One region of the Klebsiella sp. CSG-1 genome, then DNA from elsewhere that is predicted to be linked to it. Evidence: predicted binding sites of a transcription regulator. Region 1 holds the regulator's gene; the other holds the start of a gene.
What was found. The regulator sigma-54, encoded in region 1, starts transcription at its own class of promoters, with help from an activator protein. The targets are predictions, from matches to a motif close to GTTGGCACANNTTTCGCTNT.
Positions count from the first base shown of each region.

Region 1 (7,574 bases):
CGGTCAAGGAAGGCGGCCACCGGTTTATCCAGACCGGTCATTGGACGCAGTTTCGGATCCCAGTGCGGGTTTGGCAGGAAGCGTACGTCAAAGACGTAATCGGCATCAATCGGAATACCGTGCTTAAAGCCAAAGGATTCAAAGACCATGGTCAGCTCACGTTCGCGCTTGCCGAGCAGACGGGTACGGAGCATTTCCGCCAGCTCATGTACCGACATCTCTGAAGTATCGACGATCAGGTCGGCGCGGGAACGCAGCGGCTCCAGCAGGGCGCTCTCTTCGTCAATCGCGCTTTCCAGCGACAGATTTTTGCTTGATAGCGGATGCAGACGACGGGTGTCGCTGTAGCGGCGGATCAGCGTATTGCGGTCAGCATCAAGGAACAGCAGCTGAGGGGAAAATGCCTCAGGCAGATTTTTCATCGCCTGTTCAAAGATCTCTGGCGATTCCGGCATGTTACGCACGTCAATGCTGACGGCGGCAGAGATGTTTCTGTCGGCCAGCGATCTCGCCAGCTCAGGCAACAGCACTACCGGCAGGTTATCTACGCAGTAGAAGCCCATATCTTCCAGCGCCCGCAGAGCGACGGATTTCCCCGAGCCTGAGCGGCCGCTGACGATCATCAGTACCATGTACCGTTTCTCCTCAGTACGATAAAGGGTAGGGGGCGACGGCCGTTATACGTCATCGTTGCTTCCTGCTTCGGTGATGATCTCATACAGCTCTTCATCGCTTTGCGCCGCACGCAGGCGGCGGCAAATCGTTTTATCCGCCAGTCGTTTTGCGACCAGCGACAGCGTATGCAGATGGGTTTTGGTCTGGTCAGCCGGGACCAGAAGCGCAAACAGCAGATCGACCGGCTGGTTGTCGATGGCATCAAAGGCGATCGGAGTCTCCAGCTGGACAAACACGCCGACGGCGCGCAGCGTATCCTCTTCGAGTTTGCCGTGCGGAATGGCAATCCCGTTGCCAATCCCGGTACTGCCCATTTTCTCGCGGGTAAGGATCGCCTCAAACACCACCTGCGGTGGCAAACCTAACTGTTTTGCTGCCAGTTCACTGATGATTTCCAGCGCGCGCTTTTTGCTCTGGCAGTGAACCTGGCTACGGGTACATTCCTGGTTAAGGACGTTGCTCAGTTGTAGAGCCGAATCGTTGTTCATCATAATTTCACCTGAGCGCGCCCCTCGCCTGCCGCCGATGAAAGCCGGCAGCAGGCAAGGGCGGCGCCCGGACAATTAGTGTTGTTTTAGTTTATCTTTATGTTTTGTTAACTGTCTTGCCAGCTTATCGATGAGTCCATCGATAGCGGCATACATAACCTGCCCTTCCGCACTGGCATGGATTTCGCCACCGTTGACATGCAGATTGGCATCCGCAATTTGCGTCACCTTCTCTACTTTTAACACAATATAGACCTGATTGATCCTGTCGAAAAACTGCTCCAGCTTGCTGAACTTCGCATTAACGAATTCACGCAGTGCAGGGGTGATCTCGACGTTGTGTCCTGTAATGTTGAGCTGCATAGTGTCTTCCTTATCGGTTGTATCAAACCAGTTGTTTACGCTGGTTAGATGGCGGAATGGATAAAGACTCTCGGTACTTAGCGACGGTACGACGTGCCACCATGATACCCTGTTCGGACAGGATGGTGGTCAGCTTACTGTCACTCAACGGCTTCGCGGGATTCTCCGCGGCGATTAACTTCTTCACCAGCGCACGAATGGCCGTCGACGATGCCTCGCCGCCGCCTTCCGTATTCACGTGGCTGGAAAAGAAATATTTCAGCTCAAAAATACCGCGCGGACTGTGCAGATATTTTTGGGTGGTAACGCGTGAAATGGTGGATTCATGCATTTCGACGGCCTGAGCAATATCCGCCAGCACCATCGGTTTCATGAACTCTTCACCCTGATCGAAGAAGGCCTGCTGCTGTTCGACGATGCAGCGGCTGACGCGCAGCAGCGTATCATTGCGGCTTTCCAGACTCTTGATCAGCCAGCGAGCTTCCTGCAGGTTGCTGCGGATAAACTGGCTGTCTGCATCATTGCGCGCGCTGTTGCCCATGGCCGCGTAATGCTGATTAATCTTCAGGCGTGGGATGCTGTCGGAGTTAAGCTCCACTACCCAGCGACCGCTGACCTTACGTACCAGTACGTCGGGAATGACGTATTCCGGTTCGCTGGTCTGGATCGACTGACCGGGGCGCGGATCGAGGGACTGGATGAGATTAACGGCTTCTTTCAGCACCTCTTCTTTCAGTCGGGTGACGCGCATCAGGGAGCGGAAATCATGGTTGGCGAGCAGATCGAGATGATCGCTGATGATCAGTCGGGCTTCTTCCAGCCACGGCGTCTCTTTGGCATATTGGGAAAGCTGAACCAGCAGACAGTCGCGCAGATCTTTTGCCGCGACGCCGACCGGGTCAAAGCGCTGAATACGCTTTAGCACCGCTTCAACTTCTTCGAGACCAATTTCGTCATCGTCGATACTCTCGACAATATCTTCCAGCCGAATGGTGAGATAGCCGGTGTCATCAACGGCATCGACAATCGACGTGGCGATGGCGCGGTCGGTGTCGGTAAACGGCGTCAGTTCAACCTGCCACATCAGGTAATCCTGCAGGCTTTGGGTCGTTTCGCCTTGATAGACAGGCAGTTCGTCGTCCTGGTAGTCAACGCCGTTTCCGGACGGAGTGCCAGCGGTGTAGATTTCATCCCAGCTGGCGTCGAGCGGCAGCTCTTCCGGCATATCTTTTTGTTCAAGAGCGTCGACGGTGTCCAGCGATTCGCGGTCCTCGACCTCTTTGGTTTCTACCTCTTCGTGAAGATCGGTTTGCTCAAGCAGCGGATTACTCTCCAGCGCCTGCTGGAGTTCTTGCTGGAGTTCTAACGTGGACAGCTGCAGCAAGCGAATAGCCTGTTGCAGTTGTGGCGTCATGGCAAGCTGTTGGCTTAGCCTTAATTGCAAACCTTGCTTCATATTCAGGGCTAATATCTCCGGCTAAAACGTCTGTAACCTCTACCCTATCAGAGTCTGAAGTCTTCCCCAAGATACACGCGCTTAACCTGCTCGTCTTCAAGGATTTGCTGCGGGGTGCCGTGGGCGATCAGATGACCCTGGCTGACGATATAGGCGCGTTCGCAGACGGCCAGCGTCTCCCTGACGTTATGGTCGGTGATCAGCACGCCAAGACCACTGTCGCGCAGATGCTCGATAATGCGTTTGATATCAATAACGGAAATGGGGTCAACCCCGGCAAAAGGCTCATCCAGCAGAATGAATTTCGGATTAGCGGCCAGCGCGCGGGCGATTTCAACGCGGCGGCGTTCACCGCCGGACAGCGCCTGACCGAGGCTGTCGCGCAGATGCTCGATGTGAAATTCTTCCATCAGCTCTTTCGCGCGGTCTTCACGCTGCTCGCTGCTGAGATCGTCACGAATCTGCAACACCGCCATTAAATTATCGTACACGCTCAGGCGGCGGAAAATGGAGGCTTCCTGCGGCAGATAGCCGATACCCCGACGCGCGCGGGCATGCAGCGGCAGCAGGCTGATATCTTCATCGTCGATGATAATGTTGCCAGCGTCGCGCGGTACAATGCCGACCACCATGTAGAAGGTCGTGGTTTTACCGGCGCCGTTCGGCCCGAGGAGGCCAACGATCTCGCCAGAGTTGACGGTCAGACTGACATCTTCCACCACGCGGCGGCCTTTATACGCCTTGGCGAGATTCTTTGCGGTTAATGTTGCCATAACGAATTAGTTACCCTTCTTTTGCTGGTTGGTGCTTTTGTCTTGCAGCTGCGAAGGAACCAGAACCGTCGTCACGCGTCCGCCTTTATTGCTGAACGCCTGCATTTTCTGCTCTTTCACCAGATAGGTGATTTTGTCGCCCTGGATGTTACTGTCGAGCTGATCCAGGTGCGCGTTGCCGGTCAGCACCACAAAATCATTCTGCAATTCATAGTGCATTTTCTGCGCGCGGCCTTTCACCGGCTTGCCGTTGTCCTGCATCTGGTAGAAGGTTGCCGGATTACCGTAACCGTCGATCACTTCTTTACCTTTTTCACCGCCAGGACGGGTCACCACCACCTTATCGGCGTTGATTTTAATGGTTCCCTGGGTGACGACGACATTACCGGTGAAGGTAACGACATTACCCTGCATATCCAGTGACTGCTGATCGGATTCGATGTGAATCGGTTGATCGGTATCGCCGGTTTTTGCCAGTGCCGGCAGGCTGGCGGCCAGTAAGGCGCTGGCGAGCGCAACCTTAAGGCTGAGTTTGTTTGTTCTGAATTTCATAAGAGGTTCTAACCTTTTCAATCAGCTCGGCAGTTTTGCTGCGTAAATTTCCGCGCATTTTCAGGCCGCTGGAATTAAATGTCGTCCCGTACAACGTCACCATGTCATCAGAGGTAACATCTTGCGTCACCAGGTTTATCTGGGCGTTATCCGTCGTAATTTTGCGCAATTGAGAGTCCGCGCTCAGCGCGTCCACCTCGACGTTTCCGTAAAGATACAGCATGCGATCTTTAGTCAGTTTGGCTTTATCCGCTTTGATAGACCAGGTGGGTACCTTGTTGGTATCAAACGTGGTCATCACCGGTTTGGTGAACCACGATACTTCCTGGGCGGAAAAATACTCCACATGCTCGGCGATTAAGCGGTAGTTAAGCGCCCCTTCCGGGCTGTAAACAACGGTGTCGGTATGTTCACTGGTATAGGTCGGGTCATCAGGACCGATCTCTTGCTGAATGGTATCGTCCGTACCCGCCAGATTCAGGCCGATCAGAATAAGCGCGACCAGCGATAGTAAAATGATAACCCAACGTCTGGTTTTACTCATATTGATTGCCCTTTGGCCTCATCCAGCTTGCCCTGCGCCAATAGTAACAAATCGCAGACTTCGCGTACCGCCCCGCGTCCACCGTCGATGCGGGTAACATAATCCGCTCGCGGTATCAGTAGCGGGTGCGCATCCGCCACTGCCACGCTTAAGCCGACCTCGGCCATCACCGGCCAGTCGATAAGATCATCGCCGATGTAGGCCACTTCGTCCGGACGAACGGCCAGCTTGCTCAATAATTCGCGAAATGCCAGCAGTTTATCGGACTGCCCCTGATACAGGTGCGTAATGCCCAGCGTCTGACAACGATCTTCTACCAGTTTAGCTTTTCGTCCGGTAATAATCGCGACTTCAATACCTGAGGTCAGCGCGCAGCGAATCCCGTAACCGTCGCGAACATTAAACGCCTTCAGCTCTTCACCGCTGTTGCCCATGTAGATAAGACCGTCGGACAGCACGCCGTCTACGTCGAGAATCAATAAACGGATCTTCGCCGCCCGATCGATAAACTCAGGGCTTACTGGCCCGTAGCAGGTTTCCTGCAGAGCATCAGCATTATTCATTATTTTATCCTTACTTACACTACGCCTGCGCGCAGGAGATCGTGCATATGTACCACACCCAACAGGCGGTCGCCATCGGCAACTAACACACAGGTGATATGGCGAGATTGCATCAGGTTCAGCGCATCGACGGCAAGAATACCGGGGCGAATGCGAATGCCGCCCGGCGTCATGACGTCAGCGATACGGGCATTACGCATATCGACACCGGTATCAAATACCCGGCGCAGGTCGCCATCGGTGAAAATACCGATGATGTTCATGTCATCATCACAGATAGCCGTCATGCCTAAATTTTTACGCGTGATTTCCAGCAGCGCATCACGCAAGGTGGCCTGCACATTGACGTGCGGGATTTCATCACCGGTATGCATAATATCATTGACCCGCAGCAACAGCTTACGGCCCAGTGCGCCGCCAGGGTGCGACAGCGCAAAATCTTCAGCGGTAAAGCCGCGCGCTTCCAGCAGAGCAACCGCCAGCGCATCGCCCATCACCAGCGCGGCGGTGGTGCTGGAGGTGGGCGCCAGCCCTAACGGGCAGGCTTCTTTCAGTACCTTCACGCAAAGGTGGATGTCCGCCGCGCGCGCCATGCTGCTTTCCGGGCGGCTGGTGATGCAGATAAGGGGAACCTGCTGGCGTTTGAGCACCGGAATCAGCGCCAGGATCTCGTTCGACTCGCCGGAGTTCGAGAGCGCGATAACCACATCTTTCGGCGTCACCATGCCTAAATCGCCGTGGGCCGCTTCGCCAGGGTGAACGAAAAATGACGGTGTACCGGTGCTGGCAAACGTCGCCGCCATTTTACGCCCGATATGGCCGGATTTGCCCATCCCCATCACCACGACTTTACCCGCGCAGCGGAAGATCTTCTCGCAGGCATGGGTGAAATCTTCATTAATGTACTGATCGAGTTGAGCCAGACCTTCACGTTCAATTTCCAGGACCTCGCGTCCTACCCGTTGAAAGTCAAAATCCGTTGGCAAATCTATTTGCGACATAGTGTTATCCCGATTCATTCAACGAAGAGCGGTGCTGCCCAGTACAGCATCGCCAACCAAACCACAAAACCGCCGACCAGCAGCGCACCGACCAGGCGACCGGGTTGCCATTTGCGACGCCAGCATAGCAGGGCGAATATCACGCTGACGAACAGCATCACGGTGTAGTCGCGCGTAAAGGCCTCCGGTGCGAACGCTCCCGGGGCGATCAGTGCGGGTAATCCGAGAACCAGGGCGATATTCAGGATATTGGCGCCTATAATATTCCCGATAGCGATATCGTCTTCCCCTTTTCGTGCCCCGGCAATCGTCGTTGCCAGTTCCGGCAGGCTGGTGCCGATCGCCACCACCGTTAAGCCGACGGTGAGCTCGCTGATAGCGAAGTAGTTTGCCAGTACGGTAGCATTATCCACGACCATTCTGGTTGCCATAGGCATCACAATCATGGCTACGCCCAGCCAGAGCAGGGCCACGGGAAGCGAACCTTCTCGTGGAAGCTCTGCCATCTGTTCCCGGGTCAGGCTATCGCTGCCCTGACGTTCCGCCAGCCGGGCGATTTTAATCGTAAACAGCAGCCACAGCAGGGCGAGCGCCAGTAAGAAAAGACCGTCCATTCGGGACAGCTGCCCATCGTACAGCACAAAGCTTGCCAGCAAACTGACCAGCAACATTAGCGGTAACTCGCGGCGCAGGATATCAGAATGCACGGTAAATGGACGCAACAAGGCAGCGAGGCCGAGTATTAATAATATATTGGTAATATTGGATCCGAGCGCCGTGCCGATCGCCAGATCGGTCTGTCCGTGCAGAGACGCGGCGGCGGAAACGATGATCTCCGGCAGGCTGGTGCCGATACTGACCACCGTCATCCCGATAATGAGCGGGGGGATCCCTATCATGCGGCAAAGTATTGAAGCGGCGTAGACCAGACGATCGGCGCTGTAGACTACCAGCAGTAAACCAATTATTAACAGAGCCGTCGCTAAGAGCATCTAAAGTCCTTTCTTCAGGTATAATCGTCGATTCGCTGTACCGGTCCATCTGCAGCGTAACGAATTCTTAATTTTGACTTTATGTTTGTCAAAAGTAAAACAAATGCCAGCTTTCGCTAACCCAGGCAGGTAAGATTCTGTAAAAATGTTGGGTTTGTGGCGAAGGT
Region 1 covers NZ_JBWNLD010000002.1:56,227-63,800, forward strand. Annotated here, with positions in the region: gene rapZ (RNase adapter RapZ) at 1-632, opposite strand, end outside; gene ptsN (PTS IIA-like nitrogen regulatory protein PtsN) at 678-1,166, opposite strand; gene hpf (ribosome hibernation promoting factor) at 1,239-1,526, opposite strand; gene rpoN (RNA polymerase factor sigma-54) at 1,549-2,982, opposite strand; gene lptB (LPS export ABC transporter ATP-binding protein) at 3,030-3,755, opposite strand; gene lptA (lipopolysaccharide ABC transporter substrate-binding protein LptA) at 3,762-4,307, opposite strand; gene lptC (LPS export ABC transporter periplasmic protein LptC) at 4,276-4,851, opposite strand; gene kdsC (3-deoxy-manno-octulosonate-8-phosphatase KdsC) at 4,848-5,414, opposite strand; gene kdsD (arabinose-5-phosphate isomerase KdsD) at 5,429-6,433, opposite strand; gene AC007G_RS04795 (calcium/sodium antiporter) at 6,430-7,407, opposite strand.

Region 2 (7,574 bases), 550 kb from region 1:
CCCCGCCTGCCACGGCAGGCGAACAGGATGCGCAACGCCATCGCAGGCGGTGGCCAACGCCTCCAGCCGGCAGGCCGCCTCCCCCTCATAGCTCAGGCTATCCGGCGCGCAGCCCAGCGCGCAGGCCACCGCATCGAACAGGCGCCCGCAGGATGACGCCTTCGGCGCATTCATTCCCCGCTCAATAGCCCGCGCCAGCAGCGGCCAGTTGTGCTGGCGCAGCGCCGCGGTTTGCGCATCGTTTTGCCAGTCGTCAACGTAGGCCAGGCAGTGGGCCAGCAAATTACGCCACGGTTGACGAGCCGCCAGATCGCCGCCGGGGAGCGCCACCGCTGGCAGTCCGCCCAGGCGTTCGCACTGCCGGTAATTCACCCGCAGGCACTCGCCGCCCCACAGCGCGCCGTTTTCCCCCATGCCGATACCGTCGAGGACCACGGCAATCACATCGCCGCCATCCAGCGGCCAGCCGTGTTCCGCCAGGCAGGCGGCGGCATGAGCATGGTGATGCAGGACGCGCTCAACCGGCAGCGCCAACGAGGCCGCCCACTGCGTCGAACGGTAGCCCGGATGCGCATCGCTGACCACCAGACTGGGGGTAAAGCCATAAACCGCCTGCATCAGACGCCGCGCCTGATGCCACTGCTGTTCTACGCCTTCATCGCCGAGGTCGCCGAAGTGCTGACTCACTACCGCCTGCTCTCCGCGCGCCAGACAAAAGGTATTTTTCATATCGGCGCCGAGGCACAGCAGCGGCGGCACGTCGTGAAACCCCGGCGGTAACGGCATTGCGTCAGGCACATAGCCCCGCGAACGCCGTAGCATTTCACCACTTTGCCGCATCACCGAGTCGTCCATCCGCTGCACGATATCGCGGTTGTGCAGCAGAAAGCCATCGGCAATCCCGGCCAAATCGCGCAGCGCATCGGCGTTGGCGATCGCCGGCGGCCGCCCGCTCAGGTTGCCGGAGGTCATCACCAGAGGGCGCGCCAACGCCTGCAAAACCAGATGCTGCAACGGATTAGATGGCAGCATCACCCCCACTTCACTCAGCGCTGGCGCAATGTCGTCACACAGGCCATCGACCTGCGATTTCTCTATCAATACGATGGGCGCCGCGGGTGAAGTCAGTAACGCCTGCGCCGCTTCCGCCAGGCCATCCGCCGCCGGCAGCATCACCGCCAGCGGCTTTGCCGGACGATGTTTGCGTGCGCGTAACGCCGCCACCGCGCGCGGATTGCCGGCATCGCACACCAGATGAAAACCGCCCACGCCCTTGATGGCGACAATCTGCCCGGCCTGTAGCTGATGAATCGCCGCCTGCAATGCCGCTTCTCCGACCAGCGACTCGCCTTGCGCGCGCCACTCCAGACGCGGGCCGCAGTCGGCGCAGGCTACCGGCTGAGCATGAAAACGTCGGTCGCCAGGGTGGCGGTACTCGGCCTCGCAGCGCGGACAGAGCGGAAAAGGAGCCATCGAGGTAAAGGGGCGGTCATAGGGCATCGCGCGAATAATGGTGAAACGCGGCCCACAGTGAGTACAGTTAATAAACGGGTAGCGATAGCGGCGCTCCTGCGGATTGTTCATCTCCGCCAGGCACGCCGGGCAGGTGGCCGCATCGGGCACAATCTGGGTACGCATACTTCCGCCGCCGCTTTCGCGGATGGCGAAATCCTGCGGCGGCGTACGCCAGTGAAACGGCCGGGTTTCCACGCTGTCGATACGCGCCAGCGGCGGGCAGCGGCGGGTCAGCGCGGCGAGAAACGCCGCCTCATCGCCCAACAGGCGCACCAGTACGCCGTCACCGTCGTTACATACGTCGCCGCAGCGAGCTGACTGCTGCGCCAGCTGCCAGACAAAGGGGCGGAAGCCCACCCCCTGCACTTTACCGCGAATGCGAATCTGCACCCCGTTCATCGTGCCGCCTTACCAGGCCAGCGCCGTACGACGACGTTTTTCGATATTCATCTGCTCAAGCTTATTGCGGTCCACGCAAATCAGCGCATGCGTCGGGCAGGCCTCTATACAGGCGGGGCCCTCCTCCCGGTGATGGCAAAGATCGCATTTATTGGCTTCCGCTTTTTCCGCCATCACGTTCAGCCCGGCACCGCTATGACGAATCACCGGACGCACCACCACCTCCATCGCGCCGTACGGACAGGCCACCACGCAGGTTTTGCAGCCGATGCAGCGCTCCTGCATCACGTGAATAAAGCCTTTATCCCTGGCGATCGCGCCGTTCGGACAGACGTTGGCGCACGGCGCGTCTTCACATTGGCGGCAGGCGGTCGCCGTCGAGACGTTGACGCCTTTGATCACATGGATACGCGGTAAGAAGGATTTTGGCGTCAGCGCGGCGCAGTCCTGATTTTCCTGATGAGAGACCACGCAGGCCACTTCACAGGTGCGGCAGCCGATGCATTTGCTCGCGTCGGCAATAATGAAACGGTTCATCCATTTCTCCAGCAGTAAGAAGGTTACGCGGCGGAGTATGCATAATACGTTCCAACTTTTATCGCACTGATAATAAAGGAAATGAATCACATATAGGCGGGGAACAGATTCTGTCATCGTCACATCTGACGATGACAGATGACGACGTCAGGCGAACGGTCCCGGGGCAATAGAGTCACGTTCAAGCAGCTCGCCGGGGAAGGTTTGCTGATATTTTAAATCACCGCCGTCGAGCATAAAGATCAGTCGGTTAATGCTCTCCTTGATCATCTCCGTCACCGGTATCTTGACGCTGGAGAGCGCCGGAACCATATACGGCGCCAACACGATATCATCGAAGCCGATGACCGAGACCTGTTGCGGAATCCGCACGCCCTGCTGATGTAGCTGCTTCATCGCGCCAATTGCCATGTCGTCATTGCTCGCCACCAGCGCACTGTAACGGGCATCGCGCTGACGCAGCGTCTCTACGCCAGCAGCGCCGCTTTCCGGGGTCCATTTGCCCTCAACGATCAGGTCATTATGCAGCGAAATCCCGTGTTTCGTCAGCGCATCTTTATAGCCGGAAAGGCGTTCAATCCCGGTAGGCGAATCCAGCGAGCCGGTGATAAACGCGATATCACGATGGCCGTGGGCAATCAGTTTTTCGACCGCCGTAAACGCCGAGGCTTTTTGATCGGACCAGACGCAGTGGCTGGCGTTGCGCCGCAGTCGGCGGTTGAGCACCATAATCGGCTGCGGCTGGTTTTCTACGATTTCATCCATTTCATCAACGCTGAGAAAACGCGGATAGATGATAATGGCATCGCAGCGCAGGTCGAGCAGGTACTGGATCGCCTCGCGCTCTTCTTCCGCGCTGTGCTTGCCGTCGGCCAGAATCAGCTGCCGTCCCTTGTCTTCCGTCATCCGCGCAACGTGAAACAACAACTCGCTAAAATAGACCCCGTGATAAAGGGTGTTGGTTACCACCAGCCCCAGCGTCTGGCTCTTTTTGGTAGCCAGATTACGCGCCAGCAGATTGGGCCGGTAGCCGCTTTCCGCTACGGCCTGAAATACGCGATCTTTCGTTTCCTGGCTGACATAGCCGTTGCCCGACAGTACCCGGGAAACGGTCGCCTTCGATACTCCCGCGCGTTTCGCCACCTCCAGCATCGTTGCCATGTTGTTCTTCCTGTTGCAAAAGATGCCCGCAGTGTACTGCACGCCTCGCCGTTTTACAGCTTTGACTCGCGCGCAGCGCAGATTCTTTTTCATTTCACATAGCGATCAAAATCACAAAACTTAAAAATGATTTTTTTAGATCTTGTTAGAACAAATGAAACTCATCATGATTTTGTGGAACCGGTTTCCTATATATCCCTGATAGCGCACGATCCTCAGGTGCGATAACCAGCCAGTACCCTATTGATTAAACAGGATAAAATCCGATGTCTAAAAATTACGCAGCCCTGGCAAAGCAAATTCTGACGGCAACAGGTGGGGCGGATAACATCACGGCAGTCACCCACTGTATGACCCGTCTGCGTTTTGTGGTCAAAGATGATGCGCGGGTGGACAGCGCCGCGCTGAAAAGCCTGAAAGGCGTTCTTGGCGTGGTGCGCAGCGACAATCAGTGTCAGGTGATCATCGGCAATACGGTATCGCAGGCGTTTCGCGAAGTGGTCAATCTGCTGCCGGACAATATGCGCCCCGCGGAACCTCAGGGAAAACCGCCGCTGACGTTAAAACGTATCGGCGCCGGGATCCTCGATGCGCTGATCGGCACCATGTCACCGCTGATCCCTGCCATCATCGGCGGATCGATGGTCAAACTGCTGGCGATGATCCTCGAGATGAGCGGCGTCCTGCCTAAAGGTTCGCCCACGCTGACCATTTTGACCGTTATCGGCGACGGCGCCTTTTTCTTCCTGCCGCTGATGGTCGCCGCCTCTGCGGCGGTAAAATTCAAAACCAATATGTCGCTGGCGATTGCCATTGCCGGGGTGCTGGTCCATCCGAGCTTTATTGAGCTGATGGCAAAAGCGGCCCAGGGTGAGCACGTCGAGTTCGCCTTTATTCCGGTGACAGCGGTGAAATACACCTATACCGTCATTCCGGCGCTGGTGATGACCTGGTGCCTGTCATATATCGAACGCTGGGTCGATCGCATTACTCCGGCGGTGACGAAAAACTTCCTCAAGCCGATGCTGATCGTGCTGATCGCCGCTCTGCTGGCGATCCTGCTGATAGGGCCGCTCGGGATCTGGATCGGCAGCGCCATCTCCGCGCTGGTGTACACCATTCATAGCTATCTGGGCTGGCTGTCGGTGGCCATTATGGGCGCCCTGTGGCCGCTGCTGGTGATGACCGGGATGCACCGCGTTTTCACCCCGACCATTATTCAGACCATTGCGGAAACCGGTAAAGAAGGGATGGTGATGCCGTCAGAAATCGGCGCCAACCTGTCGCTGGGCGGCTCATCGCTGGCGGTAGCCTGGAAAACTAAAAATCCGGAGCTGCGCCAGACTGCGCTGGCGGCCGCGGCCTCCGCCATTCTGGCCGGTATCTCCGAACCGGCGCTGTACGGTGTCGCGGTGCGGCTCAAACGTCCGCTCATCGCCAGCCTGATCAGCGGCTTCATCTGCGGTGCGGTGGCCGGTATTGCCGGGCTTGCCAGCCACTCGATGGCGGCGCCGGGCCTGTTCACCAGCGTCCAGTTCTTTGACCCGGCTAACCCGATGTCTATCGTCTGGGTCTTCGGCGTGATGGCGCTGGCGGTGGTGCTCTCATTCGTACTGACGCTGCTGCTCGGCTTTGAAGATATCCCGGTAGAAGAGGCCGCAGCCGATGCCAGAGCGCGCCAGACCACGACCCGACCATCACACGTCTGAACACTATTTTTTTGCAAGCGAGGTAACGCATGTCGACTTTTCCACACGGGTTTTTATGGGGCGGCGCGCTGGCCGCAAACCAGTCTGAAGGGGGGTATCTCGAGGGCGGCAAAGGGCTGACCACCGTGGATACGCTGCCCCACGGCGCGAACCGCATGCCGGTTAAGCTCGGGCTGGAGAAGCGTTTTCAGCTGCGTGACGATGAATTTTACCCGAGCCACGAGGCCATCGATTTTTATCATCGCTACAAAGAAGATATCGCCCTGATGGCTGAGATGGGCTTTAGCGTCTTTCGCACCTCAATTGCCTGGAGCCGCCTGTATCCCAACGGCGATGAGCTGGAGCCGAATCAAGAAGGGATCGCCTTTTATCGCTCGCTGTTTGAAGAGTGCAAAAAGTACGGGATTGAGCCGCTGGTAACCCTTTGCCACTTCGATGTGCCGATGCATCTGGTCATTGAATACGGTTCATGGCGCAATCGTAAAATGGTGGAGTTCTTTACCCGCTACGCCCGCACCTGCTTTGAAGCCTTCGACGGGCTGGTGAAATACTGGCTCACCTTCAACGAAATCAACATCATGCTCCATAGTCCCTACTCCGGCGCCGGATTGGTGTTTGAAGAGGGAGAGAACCAGGAGCAGGTGAAGTACCAGGCGGCTCACCACGAGCTGGTGGCCAGCGCGCTGGCCACCCAAATCGCCCACGAGGTTAACCCGCACAACCAGGTCGGCTGTATGCTGGCGGGCGGCAATTTTTATCCCTGGTCCTGTAAGCCGGAAGATGTGTGGATGGCGCTGGAAAAGGACCGGGAGAACCTGTTCTTTATCGATGTTCAGGCGCGCGGCGCCTACCCGGTATGGGCAGCGCGGGTATTCCGTGAAAAAGGGGTCGTGATCGCCAAAGAGCCGGGCGATGACGAGATTCTCAAGCATACCGTGGATTTTGTCTCTTTCAGCTATTACGCCTCGCGCTGTGCCTCAGCAGAGATGAATGCGCATAACACCAACGCTGCCAATATCGTTAAATCACTGAAGAACCCGCATATTCAGGCCAGTGAATGGGGCTGGGGCATTGACCCGCTCGGCCTGCGCATCACTATGAATATGATGTATGACCGCTATCAGAAGCCGCTGTTCCTGGTGGAAAACGGCCTCGGCGCCCGCGACGAGATTGATGGCAACGGCGAGATTCACGATGACTATCGCATCAGCTATTTGCGCGAGCATATCAAAGCGATGCGCGATGCTATCGAGGACGGGATCCCGGTAATGGGCTACACCAGCTGGGGCTGTATCGATCTGGTTTCTGCCTCAACCGGCGAGATGAGCAAGCGCTACGGCTTTGTCTATGTCGATCGCGATGATGCCGGCAACGGTACGCTTGAGCGCAAGCGTAAAAAATCGTTCTGGTGGTACAAGAAGGTGATTGCCAGCAACGGTGAAGACCTCGAGTAGCGCGTATTGCCGGGCGGCGCTGCGCTTGCTCCGGCCTACAAGACCGTAGGCCCGGTAAGCCAGGAGCCCGGCAGGTGCGCGGCGCCGCCTGCGGGAACTCGCCGGGGCCGCTGCGCTTGCAGCGGCCTACAAGACCGTAGGCCCGGTAAGCGCAGCGCCACCGGGCATGGCTCAGAGCGCGGAAAATCCGCCGTCGCCAGCCCACCCATCCAGCCGCGCATACACCGTCGCTACCGCATCCTTAATGGGCTGGGTCATCGGGTAATAAAAACCGACGATATCCGGCTGAATCCCAAGAAAAATCACCTCCCCCACGTCCTCTTGCAACTGATCAATCAGATAGTTAAGCGGCATATTGTGGGTGGTCATCATAAACATTTCGGCAATATCGTCCGGGTCAACGAGGCGGATTTCTCCGGGGTTGAGTCCCATATCGGTGGCATCGACGATCAGCAGGCGCTCGGGACGCAGTTCGCGAATGGCGACGATGTCGTTTTCCGGGGCGCTGCCGCCATCAATCACCACCCATTCACCGACCGGGTTGGCGGTGCACATCTCCGCCAACAGCGGGCCTGCGCCATCATCGCCCATCATGCTGTTGCCAACACAAAGTAAAACGTCAGTCACGGAGTCTCCTCACCATCAGATAGATGGCGCTTTCCTGGTGAATATCGTGCAGCATGCTGAGCATCGTTTTGCTCCACGCCTGCTGCTCGGGGGTCTGCCGGGCCTGCGCTTTATCGAAGGCGTTGGCGAGCATCGTGACATGATTGCTGTCGATCACTATCTCGCCGTACTT
Region 2 covers NZ_JBWNLD010000002.1:609,657-617,230, reverse strand. Annotated here, with positions in the region: gene hypF (carbamoyltransferase HypF) at 1-1,914, opposite strand, end outside; gene hydN (electron transport protein HydN) at 1,924-2,451, opposite strand; gene AC007G_RS07460 (LacI family DNA-binding transcriptional regulator) at 2,599-3,612, opposite strand; gene ascF (PTS cellobiose/arbutin/salicin transporter subunit IIBC) at 3,879-5,321, shown strand; gene AC007G_RS07450 (6-phospho-beta-glucosidase) at 5,351-6,775, shown strand; gene hycI (hydrogenase maturation peptidase HycI) at 6,947-7,402, opposite strand; gene AC007G_RS07440 (formate hydrogenlyase maturation HycH family protein) at 7,395-7,574, opposite strand, start outside.
Region 2: the regulator sigma-54 is predicted to act here: its motif matches at 2,488-2,507, upstream of hydN (electron transport protein HydN).